3 regions of the Streptomyces sp. NPDC045701 genome follow, and region 2 is predicted to be linked to each of the others. Evidence: riboswitches for the same ligand, from Rfam matches in the RefSeq annotation. Region 2 holds a riboswitch; each other region holds the start of a gene.
The links. Region 2 has a riboswitch for cobalamin ahead of cobN (cobaltochelatase subunit CobN). Riboswitches for the same ligand answer to the same signal wherever they lie in the genome.
Positions count from the first base shown of each region.

Region 1: another riboswitch for cobalamin. It lies ahead of AC07DW_RS13305 (ribonucleoside-diphosphate reductase subunit alpha); the one in region 2 lies ahead of cobN (cobaltochelatase subunit CobN).
Region 3: another riboswitch for cobalamin. It lies ahead of AC07DW_RS12830 (energy-coupling factor ABC transporter permease); the one in region 2 lies ahead of cobN (cobaltochelatase subunit CobN).

Region 1 is NZ_JBWKJV010000009.1:63,035-68,411, reverse strand. It holds gene AC07DW_RS13320 (carbon starvation CstA family protein) at 1-217, shown strand, start outside; gene AC07DW_RS13315 (CstA-like transporter-associated (seleno)protein) at 226-438, shown strand; gene AC07DW_RS13310 (GNAT family N-acetyltransferase) at 521-1,024, shown strand; cobalamin riboswitch at 1,078-1,200, shown strand; gene AC07DW_RS13305 (ribonucleoside-diphosphate reductase subunit alpha) at 1,339-3,711, shown strand; gene AC07DW_RS13300 (ribonucleotide-diphosphate reductase subunit beta) at 3,711-4,724, shown strand; gene AC07DW_RS13295 (hypothetical protein) at 4,676-4,945, opposite strand; gene AC07DW_RS13290 (helix-turn-helix domain-containing protein) at 5,027-5,377, shown strand, end outside.
Region 2 is NZ_JBWKJV010000003.1:158,538-163,914, forward strand. It holds gene cobN (cobaltochelatase subunit CobN) at 48-3,692, opposite strand; cobalamin riboswitch at 3,729-3,859, opposite strand; gene AC07DW_RS04885 (cobalamin biosynthesis protein CobG) at 3,883-5,058, shown strand; gene AC07DW_RS04890 (precorrin-8X methylmutase) at 5,055-5,377, shown strand, end outside.
Region 3 is NZ_JBWKJV010000008.1:214,311-219,687, reverse strand. It holds gene AC07DW_RS12850 (NADPH-dependent 2,4-dienoyl-CoA reductase) at 1-597, opposite strand, end outside; gene AC07DW_RS12845 (energy-coupling factor ABC transporter ATP-binding protein) at 716-1,561, opposite strand; gene cbiQ (cobalt ECF transporter T component CbiQ) at 1,558-2,307, opposite strand; gene AC07DW_RS12835 (energy-coupling factor ABC transporter substrate-binding protein) at 2,314-2,718, opposite strand; gene AC07DW_RS12830 (energy-coupling factor ABC transporter permease) at 2,715-3,398, opposite strand; cobalamin riboswitch at 3,429-3,634, opposite strand; gene AC07DW_RS12825 (PTS-dependent dihydroxyacetone kinase phosphotransferase subunit DhaM) at 3,703-4,107, opposite strand; gene dhaL (dihydroxyacetone kinase subunit DhaL) at 4,104-4,721, opposite strand; gene dhaK (dihydroxyacetone kinase subunit DhaK) at 4,730-5,377, opposite strand, start outside.

The DNA of each region.
Region 1 (5,377 bases), on a different contig from region 2:
CGACGCCGGGCGGGTCTGCTACAAGGCGGTGACCCGGCCCGCCGACGTGAAGCTGTCGGAGGCCCCGTACACCGAGTCCCGGATCGTCGCCCCGGCCGGGCTGATCCCCACGGCGGAGGAGAAGGCCGAACTCGTCGCCGCCGGGCTCGGACCCGAGGGCGGCGTCCGCAAGGACGGCACCGGTGACGAGACGCCGGCCGGGACCGGCTCCCGGTGACCCCCGCGGTGGCGACGCGCACGGGCGGCCGGCTGCGGCGCGCGGCGGGCTGGGTCCGCTGGTACGTGCGCGAGGTGTCCGGCGAGGCCGCGTACGACACGTACGTCGCCCACGCCCGCTCCCTCGATCCGGACGCCGCGGTCATGACCCGGCGGGAGTTCGAGCGCAGGCGCACCGACGCGCGGGAGGCGGACCCCCGCGACGGGTTCCGCTGCTGCTGAGCGGGTGACCGCACCGCGGGCCGCCGTGTTTCCGGGGACGGAAATGCGGCGGCCCGTCGCCGTACCCCTCCACACTCGGACCATGGACATCACCATCAGGGCGGTACGGCCGGAGGAACACGGGGCGCTCGCCGAGGTCACCGCCCGGGCCTATCTCGGCGACGGACTGCTGGCCTTCGGGGAGAGCGACGAGTACCTCATCGGTCTGCGGGACGTGGCCCGGCGGGCCGCCGAGGCGGACGTGCTGGTCGCGGTCGGGGAGGACGGACGGGTCCTCGGCGGGGTGACGCTCGTCGCGCGGGCCGGCACCCCCTGGGCCGAACTCGCGCGGGCCGGGGAGGCGGAGCTGCGGATGCTGGCGGTGGAGCGGGAGGCACGCCGGCGGGGCGCGGGCGAGGCGCTGGTGCGGGCGTGCGTGGAGCGGGCCAGGGAGGTCGCCGGGTGCGCGCGGCTGGTGCTGTCCACGCAGGCGTCCATGCGGGCGGCGCACCGGATCTACGAGCGGCTGGGGTTCGTACGGACTCCCGGACGGGACTGGGAACCGGTTCCGGGCGTGACGCTCTCCACGTACGCACTGGAGTTCTGAGCCACACGAGACACAACATGTGGGGGGTGCTTCAACGGGCGCCCCCCACATGTATGCTCGTGCTCGCTGTCGCCGCAGGGGAATCCGGTGGAAATCCGGAACTGTCCCGCAACGGTGTGTTGGTGTGCCTTTGTGTACCTGCGAGTCCGAAGACCTGCCGACAGCGCGCCCGGACCGTCCGGCCCGGGTGCCCAGACGTCCGGGCCTCGCGGAATGGGCCGGTGGACGCGGTGCCCCGTGCCCTCGTGCCCGGGCGTGCCCGCTCCCCCGCCCGCCCCGCCGGTGGCCCCGAGCCGAGCGAGGGAGAGCCCCCAGTGACCATCGCGCCAGCCGATCCGGTCTCAGCGATCGAAGGCGACGGGAACGACGGACCCGGGACCGTACTGCTGCGGACCCTGACCGACCTCACCGCCGATCTGCCCGACACCGACCCCGGCCGGGTCGCCGCCGCCGCGCTGCGCGGCCGGCACGCCGGTTCGGACGAGGCCGAGCTGCGCGAGCTCGCCACCGAAGCGGCCGCCGGGCTCATCTCCGAGGACCCCGCCTACTCCCGGCTCGCGGCGCGGCTGCTGACCCGGACCATCGCCCAGGAGGCGGCCGGGCAGGGCGCGGTGGCGTTCTCGGCGTCGGTGGCCGTGGGGCACCGGGAGGGTCTGATCGCGGACCGTACAGCGGCGTTCGTGACGCTCCACGCGGACCGGATGGACGCGCTGATCGACCCGGCGGCGGACGACCGGTTCGGTTACTTCGGGCTGCGGACGCTGTACTCGCGCTACCTGCTCCGGCACCCGATCACCCGAAAGGTGATCGAGACGCCGCAGCACTTCATGCTGCGGGTGGCGGCCGGGCTGGCCGAGGACGACTCGGCGCGCGCCCTGGACGAGGTCGCGGCCCTGTACCGGCTGATGAGCCGGCTGGACTACCTGCCCTCCTCCCCCACGCTGTTCAACTCCGGCACCCGCCACCCGCAGATGTCCTCGTGCTACCTGCTGGACTCCCCGCTGGACGAGCTGGACTCCATCTACGACCGCTACCACCAGGTGGCGCGGCTCTCCAAGCACGCGGGCGGCATCGGCCTGTCGTACTCCCGCATCCGGGCGCGCGGTTCGCTGATCCGCGGCACCAACGGGCACTCCAACGGCATCGTGCCGTTCCTGAAGACGCTGGACGCCTCGGTGGCGGCCGTGAACCAGGGCGGGCGGCGCAAGGGCGCGGCGGCCGTGTACCTGGAGACGTGGCACGCGGACATCGAGGAGTTCCTGGAGCTGCGCGACAACACGGGCGAAGACGCCCGCCGTACGCACAACCTGAACCTGGCGCACTGGATCCCCGACGAGTTCATGCGCCGGGTCAACGCCGACGCCGAGTGGTCGCTGTTCTCGCCGGCCGACGTGCCGGAGCTGGTCGACCTGTGGGGCGAGGAGTTCGACACCGCGTACCGCGCCGCCGAGGCCAGGGGGCTGGCCCGCAAGACCATGCCGGCGCGGGACCTGTACGGCCGGATGATGCGCACCCTCGCCCAGACCGGCAACGGCTGGATGACGTTCAAGGACGCCTCGAACCGTACGGCCAACCAGACCGCCGAGCCGGGCCACACGGTCCACTCGTCCAACCTGTGCACCGAGATCCTGGAGGTCACGGACGACGGGGAGACGGCGGTCTGCAACCTGGGCTCGGTGAACCTGGGCGCGTTCGTGTCGGGCGGGGACATCGACTGGGAGCGGCTGGACGAGACCGTCCGCACGGCCGTCACCTTCCTCGACCGGGTCGTCGACATCAACTTCTACCCGACGGAGCAGGCCGGGCGCTCCAATGCCCGGTGGCGGCCCGTGGGCCTGGGTGCGATGGGCCTCCAGGACGTCTTCTTCCAGCTGAAGCTGCCGTTCGACTCCCCCGAGGCGCGTGCCCTGTCGACCCGTGTCGCCGAGCGGATCATGCTCGCCGCGTACGAGGCGTCCGCCGGCCTCGCCGAGCGCAACGGCCCGCTGCCGGCCTGGGAGAAGACCCGGACCGCGCACGGCGTGCTGCACCCCGACCACTACGACGTGGAGCTGAACTGGCCCGAGCGGTGGGAGGCGCTGCGCGCCCGGATCGCCGAGGTCGGACTGCGCAACTCGCTGCTCCTGGCCATCGCGCCGACGGCGACGATCGCCTCGATCGCCGGTGTGTACGAGTGCATCGAGCCGCAGGTGTCCAACCTGTTCAAGCGGGAGACGCTGTCGGGTGAGTTCCTCCAGGTCAACTCGTACCTGGTGGCCGAGCTGAAGCGACTCGGCGTGTGGGACGCGCAGACCCGCGAGGCGCTGCGCGAGTCCAGCGGCTCGGTGCAGGGCTTCACCTGGATCCCGGCCGAGGTGCGCGAGCTGTACCGGACGGCGTGGGAGATCCCGCAGCGCGGCCTGATCGACATGGCGGCGGCCCGTACGCCGTTCCTGGACCAGTCGCAGTCGCTGAACCTGTTCCTGGAGACGCCGACCATCGGCAAGCTGTCGTCGATGTACGCGTACGCCTGGAAGCAGGGGCTGAAGACGACGTACTACCTGCGCTCCCGCCCGGCGACCCGGATCGCCCGCGCGGCCCAGGCGTCCGCGGCGCCGGCCACCGTTCCCGTACCCGCGCAGGTGACCCCGGAAGACGCGGTCGCCTGCTCCCTGGAAAACCCCGAGTCCTGCGAGGCCTGCCAGTGATGAGTGCCACCGAGAAGAACCTGCTCGACCCGGGCTTCGAGCTGACCCTGCGCCCCATGCGCTACCCGGACTTCTACGAGCGCTACCGGGACGCCATCAAGAACACCTGGACGGTGGAGGAGGTCGACCTCCACTCGGACGTCGCCGACCTGGCGAAGCTGTCCCCGGGCGAGCAGCACATGATCGGCCGCCTGGTGGCGTTCTTCGCGACCGGCGACTCGATCGTGGCGAACAACCTGGTGCTGACGCTGTACAAGCACATCAACTCCCCCGAGGCGCGGCTGTACCTGTCGCGGCAGCTGTTCGAGGAGGCCGTGCACGTCCAGTTCTATCTGACGCTGCTCGACACCTACCTGCCCGACCCGGACGACCGTGCCGCCGCGTTCGCGGCCGTGGAGAACATCCCGTCCATCCGGGAGAAGGCGCAGTTCTGCTTCCGCTGGATGGACTCGGTGGAGAAGATCGAGCGGCTGGAGACGAAGGCCGACCGGCGCCGCTTCCTGCTCAACCTCATCTGCTTCGCGGCCTGCATCGAGGGCCTGTTCTTCTACGGCGCCTTCGCGTACGTGTACTGGTTCCGCTCCCGCGGTCTGCTGCACGGCCTGGCCACCGGCACCAACTGGGTGTTCCGCGACGAGACGATGCACATGAACTTCGCCTTCGAGGTCGTCGACACCGTCCGCAAGGAGGAGCCGGACCTCTTCGACGACGCGCTGCGGCAGCAGGTCACCGACATGCTCAAGGAGGCCGTGGAGGCGGAGCTGCAGTTCGGCCGCGACCTGTGCGGTGACGGCCTGCCGGGCATGAACACCGAGTCGATGCGCCAGTACCTGGAGTGCGTGGCGGACCAGCGCCTGACACGCCTGGGCTTCGCCCCGGTGTACGGCTCGGAGAACCCGTTCTCGTTCATGGAGCTCCAGGGCGTGCAGGAGCTGACCAACTTCTTCGAGCGCCGTCCGTCCGCCTACCAGGTGGCGGTGGAGGGCTCGGTCGACCTCGACGAGGACTTCTGAGCGAGCGCCGTACGCGGTGGGCGGCCCCGGCCGCCGCCGCGGTGGCCGGTCACGGCGTGGTGCGCGGTGGGCGCGGGGGCCGGGCGGGCGGCAGCCGCCGGGCGCTCCGCCTGCCGCAGCCGGCGGTCGACGGCGCGGTCCCGGGCGTGGCCGACGAGTGAGGGAAGCGCCAGGAGGGCGAGGACCGCGGCGACGACGAGGTAGTCCAGGAAGGTGTCCATGCCTCCACCCTCGCCGTCCCGCGCGAGGAAAGTCAGTGGCAGGACTGTCATCGGACATCGAATTACTGCCACACTCGTCGCATGCTGAAGAACGTGGCCGCTGTCGTGCTCGACGGTGTGCACCCCTTCGAACTGGGCGTGGTGTGCGAGGTCTTCGGGCTGGACCGCAGCGACGACGGGCTGCCCGTGCACGACTTCGCCGTGGTGTCCGCCGAGGGCTCCCGGCTGCGCACCCACGCCGGGTTCATCCTGGAGGTGGAGCAGGATCTCGGCCGGCTGGCCGAGGCCGACCTGATCGCCGTCCCGGCGGGTGGCGGCTATGTCGACCGCCCCTACCCGGAGCCGCTGCTGACGGCCCTGCGGGACGCCGTCGACCGTGGCGCGCGGGTGCTGTCGGTCTGCACCGGCGCCTTCGTGCTGGGCGCGGCGGGG
Region 2 (5,377 bases):
GGTCGAGGCCGCGGACAGCTCCTTGTCCTCGCCGCCGACCGTGAGGGTCACTTGTCCTCCAGGTCGCCCTCGGTCTCCAGGTACACCTGCTTGAGCTGCTCCAGGACGGCCGGGTCGGGCTTCTCCCACATACCGCGCGACTCGGCCTCCAGGAGCCGCTCGGCGATGCCGTGCAGGGCCCAGGGGTTGGCCTCCTGGAGGAAGGCCCTGTTCTCCGGGTCCAGGACGTACGCCTCGGTGAGCTTGTCGTACATCCAGTCGGCGACGACGCCGGTCGTGGCGTCGTACCCGAAGAGGTAGTCGACGGTGGCGGCCAGCTCGAACGCGCCCTTGTAGCCGTGGCGGCGCATCGCCTCGATCCAGCGGGGGTTGACCACGCGGGCGCGGAAGACGCGGGACGTCTCCTCGACGAGGGTGCGGGTGCGGACGCTCTCCGGGCGGGTGGAGTCGCCGATGTACGCCTCGGGGGCGGTGCCCTTGAGCGCGCGGACGGTGGCGACCATGCCGCCGTGGTACTGGAAGTAGTCGTCCGAGTCGGCGATGTCGTGCTCGCGGGTGTCGGTGTTCTTGGCCGCCACCGCGATGCGCTTGTACGCGGTCTCCATCTCGTCGCGCGCCGGGCGGCCCTCCAGGCCGCGCCCGTACGCGTAACCGCCCCACACCGTGTACACCTCGGCCAGGTCGGCGTCGGTGCGCCAGTCGCGCGAGTCGATCAGCTGGAGGATGCCCGCGCCGTAGGTGCCCGGCCGGGAGCCGAAGATGCGGGTGGTGGCGCGGCGTTCGTCGCCGTGCTCGGCGAGGTCGGCCTGCGCGTGGGCGCGGACGAAGTTGTCCGCGGCCGGCTCGTCCAGGGAGGCCGCGAGGCGGACGGCGTCGTCGAGGAGCCCGATGGTGTGCGGGAACGCGTCGCGGAAGAAGCCCGAGATGCGCAGCGTCACGTCGATCCGCGGGCGGCCCAGCTCGGCGAGCGGGACGGGCTCCAGGCCGGTGACGCGGCGGGAGGCGTCGTCCCAGACGGGGCGGACGCCGAGCAGGGCGAGGGCCTCGGCGACGTCGTCGCCCGCGGTGCGCATGGCGCTGGTGCCCCACAGCGACAGGCCGACGGAGGTCGGCCAGTCGCCGTTGTCGTCGCGGTAGCGGGTCAGCAGCGACTCGGCGAGAGCCTGGCCGGTCTCCCAGGCGAGCCGGGACGGTACGGCCTTGGGGTCGACGGAGTAGAAGTTGCGGCCGGTCGGCAGGACGTTCACCAGACCCCGCAGCGGCGAGCCGGAGGGGCCGGCCGGGACGAAGCCGCCGTTCAGGGCGTGGACGGCGTGGTCCAGCTCGTCGGTGGTGGCGGCCAGGCGCGGGACGACCTGGCGGGCGGCGAAGTCGAGGACGGCGGCGACGGCCTGGTCGTACCCCTCGGCGACGGTGGCGACGGCGGCCGGGTTCCAGTCGGCGGCCTCCATCGCCTCGACCAGGGCGCGGGCCTTGGCCTCCGCCTCGTCGGCGGTGGTACGCGTCGCGGCCGACTCGTCCAGGCCGAGGGCCTCGCGCAGGCCGGGCAGGGACTGCGTGCCGCCCCAGATCTGGCGGGCGCGCAGGATCGACAGGACCAGGTTGACCCGTTCGGGGCCGGTGGGGGCGCCGCCGAGGACGTGCAGGCCGTCGCGGATCTGGGCGTCCTTGACCTCGCAGAGCCAGCCGTCGACGTGGAGCAGGAAGTCGTCGAACCCGTCGTCGTCCGGGCGGTCCTCCAGGCCGAGGTCGTGGTCGAGCTTGGCGGCCTGGATCAGCGTCCAGATCTGGGCGCGGATGGCCGGCAGCTTGGACGGGTCCATGGCGGAGATCTGCGCGTACTCGTCGAGCAGCTGCTCCAGGCGCGTGATGTCGCCGTACGACTCGGCGCGGGCCATCGGGGGCACCAGGTGGTCGACGAGCGTGGCGTGGACGCGGCGCTTGGCCTGGGTTCCCTCGCCCGGGTCGTTCACCAGGAACGGGTAGACCAGCGGGAGGTCGCCGAGGGCGGCGTCGGGGCCGCACGCGGCGGACAGGCCGGCGTTCTTGCCGGGCAGCCACTCCAGGTTGCCGTGCTTGCCCAGGTGGACCATGGCGTCCGCCCCGAAGCCGCCGTCCTCGGCGCGGGCGGCGATCCAGCGGTAGGCGGCCAGGTAGTGGTGCGACGGCGGCAGGTCGGGGTCGTGGTAGATCGCGATCGGGTTCTCGCCGAAGCCGCGCGGCGGCTGGATGAGGATGAGCAGGTTGCCGCGCCGCAGGGCGGCGAGCACGATGTCGCCCTCCGGGTTGCGGGAGCGGTCCAGGAACATCTCGCCGGGCGGCGGACCCCAGTGGCGCTCGACGTGCGCGCGCAGCTCCTCGGGGAGGGTGGCGTACCAGCGCTTGTAGTCGGCGGCCGGGATGCGGACCGGGTTCCTGGCCAGCTGCTCCTCGGTGAGCCAGTCCTGGTCGTGGCCGCCGGCCTCGATCAGTGCGTAGATCAGCTCGTCGCCGTCGCCGGACGCGAGGCCCGGCACGTCCTCGGCGCCGAAGTCGTACCCCTCCTCGCGCAGCCGCCGCAGCAGCGCGACGGCGGACGCGGGGGTGTCGAGGCCGACCGCGTTGCCTATGCGCGAGTGCTTCGTCGGATACGCGGAGAGGACCAGCGCGAGGCGCTTCTCGGCGTTGGGGATGTGCCGCAGCCGGGCGTGGCGGACGGCGATCCCGGCGACCCGGGCGGCGCGCTCGGCGTCGGCGACGTACGCGGGCAGGCCGTCGGCGTCGATCTCCTTGAAGGAGAACGGCACGGTGATGAGCCGGCCGTCGAACTCGGGGACGGCGACCTGGCTGGCGGCGTCGAGCGGCGAGAGGCCCTCGTCGCTCTCCTCCCACGCGGCGCGCGAACCGGTCAGGCACAGGGCCTGGAGGACGGGGACGTCCAGGGCCGCGAGGGCGCCCGCGTCCCAGGCCTCCTCGTCACCGCCCGCCTGGGCCTCGGCGGGCCTGGTGCCGCCGGCGGCGAGGACGGTGGTGACGATCGCGTCGGCCGTCCGCAGGCTGTCCAGCAGCTCCGGCTCGGGGGCGCGCAGCGACGCCACGTACAGCGGGAGGGCCTGGCCGCTCGCGTCCTCGATGGCGTCGCAGAGGGTGCCGACGAAGGCGGTGTTGCCGCTCATGTGGTGGGCGCGGTAGTAGAGCACGGCGACCGTGGGGCCGGTGGTGGTGCGCGCGGTCCGCTCCAGCGGGCCCCAGGTGGGAGCGGCGGCCGGCGGCTCGAAGCCGTGGCCGGTGAGCAGGACGGTGTCCGAGAGGAACCGGGCGAGCTGCTCCAGGTTCCCCGGTCCGCCGTGGGCGAGGTACGCGTGCGCCTCGGCCGCGATGCCGATCGGGACGGTCGAGGTCTCCATCAGCTGCGCGTCGGGGGCCTGTTCGCCGGTGAGGACGACCAGCGGCTTGCCGGTCGCGCGGAGCGCCTGGAGGCCCTCCTCCCAGGCGCGGATGCCACCGAGGAGCCGTACGACGACGAGGTCGGCGCCGTCGAGGAGGCCGCCCAGGTCGTCGAGCGGGAGCCGGGCGGGGTTGGCGAACCGGTAGGCGACGGGGCCGCCGGCCGCGCGGGCGCTGAGCAGGTCGGTGTCGGAGTGCGACAGCAGCAGGATCGTCGTGGCGGGCGCCGGGACGGGCGCCGTCTCGGGCGTGGTCGCGTGCGTCATGACGTGCGCAGGCCTTCCTCGGGGTGTCCGCGCCCCGGGTGGTCGTAGGACGGCGGGAGTTCCTGACTCGTCCGGCTTCCGGCCGGACTCACAGTGGCGGGACCGCGCCGGATTCTCACCGGGCTTCCTCCCTAGGGCCCTGGGACCCTGTGCCGTCTGCATAGTAGAGGCTGCGCGTATGCTCGCCGCCATGCCGCCCAGCTCACCAAACCCCCAGGACCGGGGTGAAGCGCACATACGGGACCGCGTCCGCGAGCGCGGTGACGCGTGCCCCGGCGCGCTCCGGCTGCACCGGGCCGACGACGGGTCGCTGGCCCGGCTGCGCCTCCCCACCGGAGTGCTGACGCCCCGTCAAGTGACGGTGCTGGCCGACGCGGCGGACCGGCTGGGCGACGGCCACCTCTCCCTCACCTCGCGCGGCAACGTGGAGTTGAGGGGCCTCGGCGAGGGCTGTGGGCTCGGCCTTGCGGACCTGCTGCGCGACGCCGGCCTGCTGCCGTCCGAACGGCACGAGCGGGTAAGGAACATGGTCGTCTCACCGCTCGCCGGGCCGGGCGTGCAGGCGTGGGCCGCCCGCCTGGACGCGCTCCTGTGCGCCGAGGACTGGACGACGGAACTGTCCGGCCGCTTCCTGTTCGCCGTGGACGACGGGCGGGGCGACGTGGCGGCCCTGGCCGCCGATGTGACGTTGCTCGCAGACCCGGACGGCGGCGCCCTGCTCCACGTCGCGGACCGGACGTACCGGGTGTCCTCCGACGACGCTCCCCGCGCCGCCCTCGCGGCCGCCGGGGCGTTCCTCGCGGCGGCACGGCGGGCGGGCACCGGCGCGTGGCGGGTGCGGGAGCTGCCGGCGGGGCAGGACATGGACGTGACCGGACACCTGCGGCGGGCGGCGATCGCGGCGGAGCCCGCAGGCTGCCCGCCCGCGACGGGAGCGCCGCCCCCGCCCGGGGTGATCGGCGACGGCACGGTGTCCGTCCTGGCCCGCCTCGGCCGGGTGAGCTCGGCGCAGTTCCGCGCGCTGCTGCCCGCCGAGGAGGTACGGGTCACCCCGTGGCGCGGCTTCGTGCTGCCCGGCTTCACCGGACGGGCGGCGGCCGAGGAGCGGCTGCGCGCCCTCGGCGGGGCCGGCTTCGTCACCCGTGCCGACTCCCCCTGGATCGGCGTCACCGCGTGCACCGGACGACCCGGCTGCGCCAAGTCCCTGTCCGACGTACGGGCGGAGGCGCGGCCCCGCGAAGGCGCGCTGCCCGTCCACTGGTCGGGGTGCGCCCGCCGGTGCGGCCACCCGCAGGGCGCGTGGACCGACATGGTCGCGACCGGCGAGGGCGCGTACCAGATGACCGTACAAGGACCGACGAAATGAGCGAGAGCAGAGTGTTCGACTACGAGAAGGACGGCGCGGAGATCTACCGCCAGTCCTTTGCCACGATCCGCGCCGAGGCGGATCTCGCGGACCTGCCGGCCGACGTCAGCCAGGTCGCCGTGCGGATGATCCACGCCTGCGGCATGGTCGACCTCGTCCGCGACCTGGCGTACACGCCCGACGTCGTGGCCCGCGCCCGTGAGGCGCTGCGCGCCGGCGCGCCGATCCTGTGCGACGCGCGGATGGTCGCCAGCGGTGTCACCCGCAAGCGGCTGCCCGCCGACAACGACGTGGTCTGCACGCTCTCCGACCCGGCCGT
Region 3 (5,377 bases), on a different contig from region 2:
GAAGCGCACCCGGTTCTCGTAGCCACCGCCCCACCGGTCCTCGCGCCGGTTGGTCGCCGCGGCGATGAACTCGTTGATCAGGTAGCCCTCGGAGCCCATGATCTCGACCCCGTCGTAGCCGGCCGACTTCGCCAGCTCCGCCGCCCGCACGTAGTCCTCGATGGTCTGCTCGATCTCGGCGTCGGTCAGCTCGTTCGGTACGAAGGGGCTGATCGGCGCCTGGAGGGCGCTCGGCGCGACGAGGTCGCGGTGGTAGGCGTACCGCCCGAAGTGCAGGATCTGCATCGCGATCCGCCCGCCGGCCGCGTGCACCGCGTCCGTGACGACGCGGTGCTTCGCGGCCTCCTCCTCGGTGGTGAGCTTGGCCCCGCCCTCGTAGGGCCGCCCGGCGTCGTTGGGCGCGATGCCGCCGGTGACGATCAGCCCGACGCCGCCGCGGGCGCGCTCGGCGTAGAAGGCGGCCATCCGCGCGAAGCCGTTCTCGGCCTCCTCCAGCCCGACGTGCATGGACCCCATGAGCACCCGGTTGGGCAGGGTGGTGAACCCGAGGTCCAGGGGCTCGAGCAGATGCGGGTACGGGGTCGGGGTCGCAGTCATGGGGGCGCCTCCTCGCGCGGTGTGGTCGTCCCAGTTGTAGATGACGCCCGACCCCTTGTGCAACAAGTTGCATAAGGATGGGAGGGTGACCTGCGCTACGTGCGGACCCGCGCCGCCCTCAGGCGCCCCGCGTCGCCGCCGCCCAGTCGTCCAGCTCCTCCGCGGTGCGCGGGCCCGGCGCGTCCACCTCCAGCAGCCCCCGGTCCCGCAGCACCCGGGCCACCGCCATGCCCCAGGGCCGTCGCAGGCCGGCCGCGTCCAGGAGCGCCCGGTCGGCGAGCAGGCCGGCGACCGGCCCGGTGCGCAGCCCGTCCGGCGTGAGGACGGCCGCGTCATCGGCCCAGCGCAGGGCCAGATCCACGTCGTGCGTCGCCATCACCACCGTGGTCCCGGAGGTCCGCAACCGGTCCAGCACGGCCAGCAGCCGCTCCTGACCGTGCGGATCGAGACCGGCCGTCGGCTCGTCCAGGACCAGTACCCGGGGGCGCATGGCGACCGCGCCCGCGATCGCGGCCCGCTTGCGCTGGCCGTACGACAGCAGATGGGTCGGCCGGTCCTCCAGCGCCAGGATGTCCAGCGCCTCCATGGCCTCCCGCACCCGCTCCCGGACCTCCTGCTCGGCCAGCCCCAGGTTCATCGGCCCGAACGACACGTCCTGGCCCACCGACGCCGCGAACAACTGGTCGTCCGGGTCCTGCACGACCAGCTGGACCGTCGTGCGCAACCGCGTCAGCCCCGCCCTGTCGTACGACACCTCCCGTCCCTCCAGGCGCAGCTGCCCGCTCCCGCACCGCAGGCCACCGCTCAGCAGCCGGAGCATGGTCGTCTTGCCGCTGCCGTTGCGACCGAGCAGGGCGATGGACCGCCCCTCCGGTACGGCGAAGTCCACGCCCCGCAGAACGGCGGGCCCGTCCTCGTAGGCGTATCCGGCACCCACGAGCTCCACGACGGCAGAAGGGGTCACGGCAACAGCCTTTCGAGTACGAGAGTGAGCGCGACGAGCCCGGCGAGCAGCGCGCCCGTCGCCCCCAGGAACCGCCGGGACACCGCCGTCCGCGGCACCAGCACCCGCAGCGTGCCGTCGTAGCCGCGCCCGGCCAGCCCCGTCTGGAGCCGGGCGGCCCGGTCGAAGGCGCGCACGAACGCCGTGGCGCCCAGGCCCGCGAGGGACCGCCAGGTGGCGGCCCGGCTGGTCAGTCCGAGGCGCGCCGCCTGCGCCTCCCGGATCCGGCGTACGGCGTCCAGCAGCAGGAAACCGATCCGGTACATCACGAGTGCGACGTCCACGACCGGGGCCGGCACCCCCGCCCGTACCAGTCGCGGCAGGACGTCGGACACCGGCGTGGTGAACGCGAACAGCAGCACGCCCAGGGAGGCCGCCGACGTGCGCAGCAGCAGCTGCCCCGCGTGCACCGGCCCGTCCGGAGCGAGCGTGACCGGCCCGCCCGCTCCGCCCAGCTGGAACAGCAGCGGCACCGCACCGGTCACGCAGAACCCCAGCGGGATGCGCCACGCCCGCCACACCTGCCGCGGCGGGACCCCGGCCGGGCCCAGCAGCACCGCGAGGGTCGCGGCGGCCACGAGCACGGCTCCCGGCCAGGGCGGCAGGCACACGGCCAGGGCCGTCAGGCCGAAGCCGAGCACGGCCTTCTCGCACGGATGACGGCGGCGCCAGCGACTGCTGTGCGCCGCCGCGTCGATCGGCAGCACCGGCGGCTAGGCCGGGGTCCGGGGCGAATCGGCCCCGGCCGGACCGGTGACGGAGTCGGCGACCGGGCGTTCCACGGCCGGGCCGTCCCCGGCGGGGGGCGCGGCGTGCGCCCGTGCCTCGCCCTGCCGGCGGCCGCGCCGCAGACCGAAGTAGTACGCCAGCACACCGGCGCCCAGGGCGGCCTGGAGCGAGAACAGCGCCGACTCGATCTCGCCGGACGGCGGTTCGTACAGCGGGCTGAACCACGGCTCGTAGTCCGGGTGCGACTCGGTGATGGCCGTCTCGGCCTGCCCGTCCGCGCCGGTGAACGGCTCCTCCTTGTGGTCGCCCATCCCGAGCGCCAGCGGGAGGACGGCCAGCGCGACCACGACGAGCAGCAGCAGCGCGTTGATCCTAGTGTTGCGGCTCATCGGGCCACCGCCTCCTTCGGCACGGACACGACGCCGAGCCGGGCGAGATCACCCTTGCTGGACTGCATCAGCAGCCGCATCACCAGCACGGTGAGCAGCCCCTCGCTGACCGCGAGCGGGATCTGCGTCACCGCGAAGATCCCGCCGAACTTCGCCAGCGCGCCGGCCACACCGCTGGCGGGGTCGGGGAAGGCCAGCGCGAGCTGCACGCTGGTGACGCAGTACGTGGACAGGTCGGCGACGAAGGCCCCGAAGAACACGCTCACCATCAGCGGCACGGCGAGGCGGCGCAGCAGCCGGTACGTCCCGTAACCGGCCCACGGGCCGACGATCGCCATGGAGAACGCGTTGGCGCCCAGGGTCGTCAGTCCGCCGTGGGCCAGCAGCAGCGCCTGGAAGAGCAGCGTGATGGTGCCCAGCACCGCCATGATCGGCGGCCGGAAGAGGATCGCGCCCAGCCCCGTGCCGGTCGGGTGGGAACAACTGCCCGTCACCGACGGGAGCTTCAGTGCGGAAAGGACAAAAGTGAAGGCACCGGATGCGCCGAGCAGGAGAGTGGATTCGGGATTGGCCTTGACCTCACGGGTCAGGGCGCGGACGCCGTGGACGACGAAGGGGGCGGCCGCGACACTCCAGGCGGCCGCGTGCACGGGGGGCAGATAGCCCTCGGCGATATGCATGTTGGGGGAGACCCTCTCCAGCACCTCGTGGATGGACAACGCGCCCTGGCCGGTCTCCTGGCTGACGGGTCATGCCGCCGCGGCTCCGCCTTCCCGGACCCCGCGGTCTCCCGCGGCGTTCCAGTGGCTTCCCGAGGTGGTTCCCCGGGGAGTGGAGCCGGACTTCCCGATCACAGTGGCGAGGGCCGCACCGGTACCGCACCGGTTTCCCGTACACCAAGGCCCTGCGACAGTAGTGCGTTGACCAGGTGCATCACAAGCCGCGCGTCGGCGCACCACCCGGCTCCACCCCCGTCGGCGCGCCTCACTCCTTGCGGTAGTCGTACGCCTCCGACGCGGCCGCCGCCACCGCGTCCAGATCCCCGCCGGCCGACGCGGTGACCACCGCCGCCACCGCGCCCTCGACGAACGGCGCGTCCACCAGCCGCGTGCCGCCGGGCAGCTCGTCGCCCTCCGCGAGCAGGGCCTTCACCGTCAGCACGGCGCTGCCCAGGTCCACCAGGACCGCCACGCCCGCCCCCGCGTCGACCGCCGTCGCCGCCCGCGTGATCAGCTCCGCGCTGGTGCCGAGCCCACCGTCCGCCGTGCCGCCCGCCGCCGCCACCGAAGCGGTCGCCCCGCCACCGGCGAGACCCAGCGCCAGTTCGGCGACCGAGGACGCGACCTCCGCGCTGTGCGAGACGAGCACGATGCCCACCCGCGCGCTCACCGTCCCCCCTCCGCCGCCGCCGCGAGCGCGGCGACCAGCAGCGCCGAGGACGTCGCGCCCGGGTCCTGGTGTCCCACGCTGCGCTCGCCGAGATAGCCGGCCCTGCCCTTGCGGGCCCGCATCGGCACGGTCGAGAGGGCACCCTGGTCCGCGGCCTCCGCCGCCGCCGCGAACGACTCGCCGAGCGACTCGGCCAACGCCTCGACCGCCGGCTCCAGCGCGTCCAGCATCGTCTTGTCCCCGGCCTTCGCCCCGCCGAGCTCCGCCACCGCCGCCACGCCCACGCGCAGCGCCTCGGCCAGCTGGACGGGCGCGACCTCGGCGGCGTCGCCGAGCGCCTTGCCGGCGCGCCGCAGCAGCGTGCCGTACAGCGGCCCCGACGCGCCGCCGACCGTGGAGATCAGCTGCCGTCCCGCGAGCACCAGCAGCGATCCCGGCGTACCGGACGGCTCGTCCTCCAGCGCCTTGACCACCGCGGCGAAACCGCGTCGCAGGTTGGCGCCGTGGTCGGCGTCCCCGATCGCCGAGTCGAGCTCGGTGAGCCGGTCCGCCTCGCGGTCCACGGCCGCCGCCACGCCGGTCATCCAGCGCCGGAAGAACTCCGCGTCGAGCATCACGGCCCTCACATCCCCCACCGCAGGGCGGCGGTGCGCACCGGCGCGTCCCACAGCCGCAGCGTCTCCTCGTCGGCCTCGCACAGGGTCACCGAGCAGCCGGCCATGTCGAGCGAGGTCACGTAGTTGCCGACGAGCGTACGGGCCACCGGGACGCCCCGCTCGCCCAGCACCCGCTGGACCTCCGCGCTGAACCCGTACAGCTCCAGCAGCGGCGTCGCCCCCGTGCCGTTCACCAGGACCAGTACCGGTCCGCCCGGCCTCAGGTCCTCCAGCACCGCGTCCACGGCGACGTCGGCGATCTCCCCCGAGGTCATCATGGGCCGCCGCTCCCGGCCCGGTTCACCGTGGATGCCGATGCCCAGCTCCAGCTCGCCCGGCGGCAGGTCGAACGTCGGGCTGCCCTTCGCCGGTGTGGTGCAGGAGCTCAGCGCCACGCCGAAGCTCCGGCAGCGGGCGTTCACCTGCCGGGCGATCGCCTCCACCCGCTCCAGCGGCGCCCCCTCCTCGGCGGCCGCGCCGGCGATCTTCTCCACGAACAGCGTGCCCCCGGTGCCGCGCCGGCCCGCCGTGTACGTGCTGTCCGTGACGGCCACGTCGTCGTCCACGAGCACCCTGGCGACCCGCACACCCTCGTCCTCGGCGAGTTCGGCGGC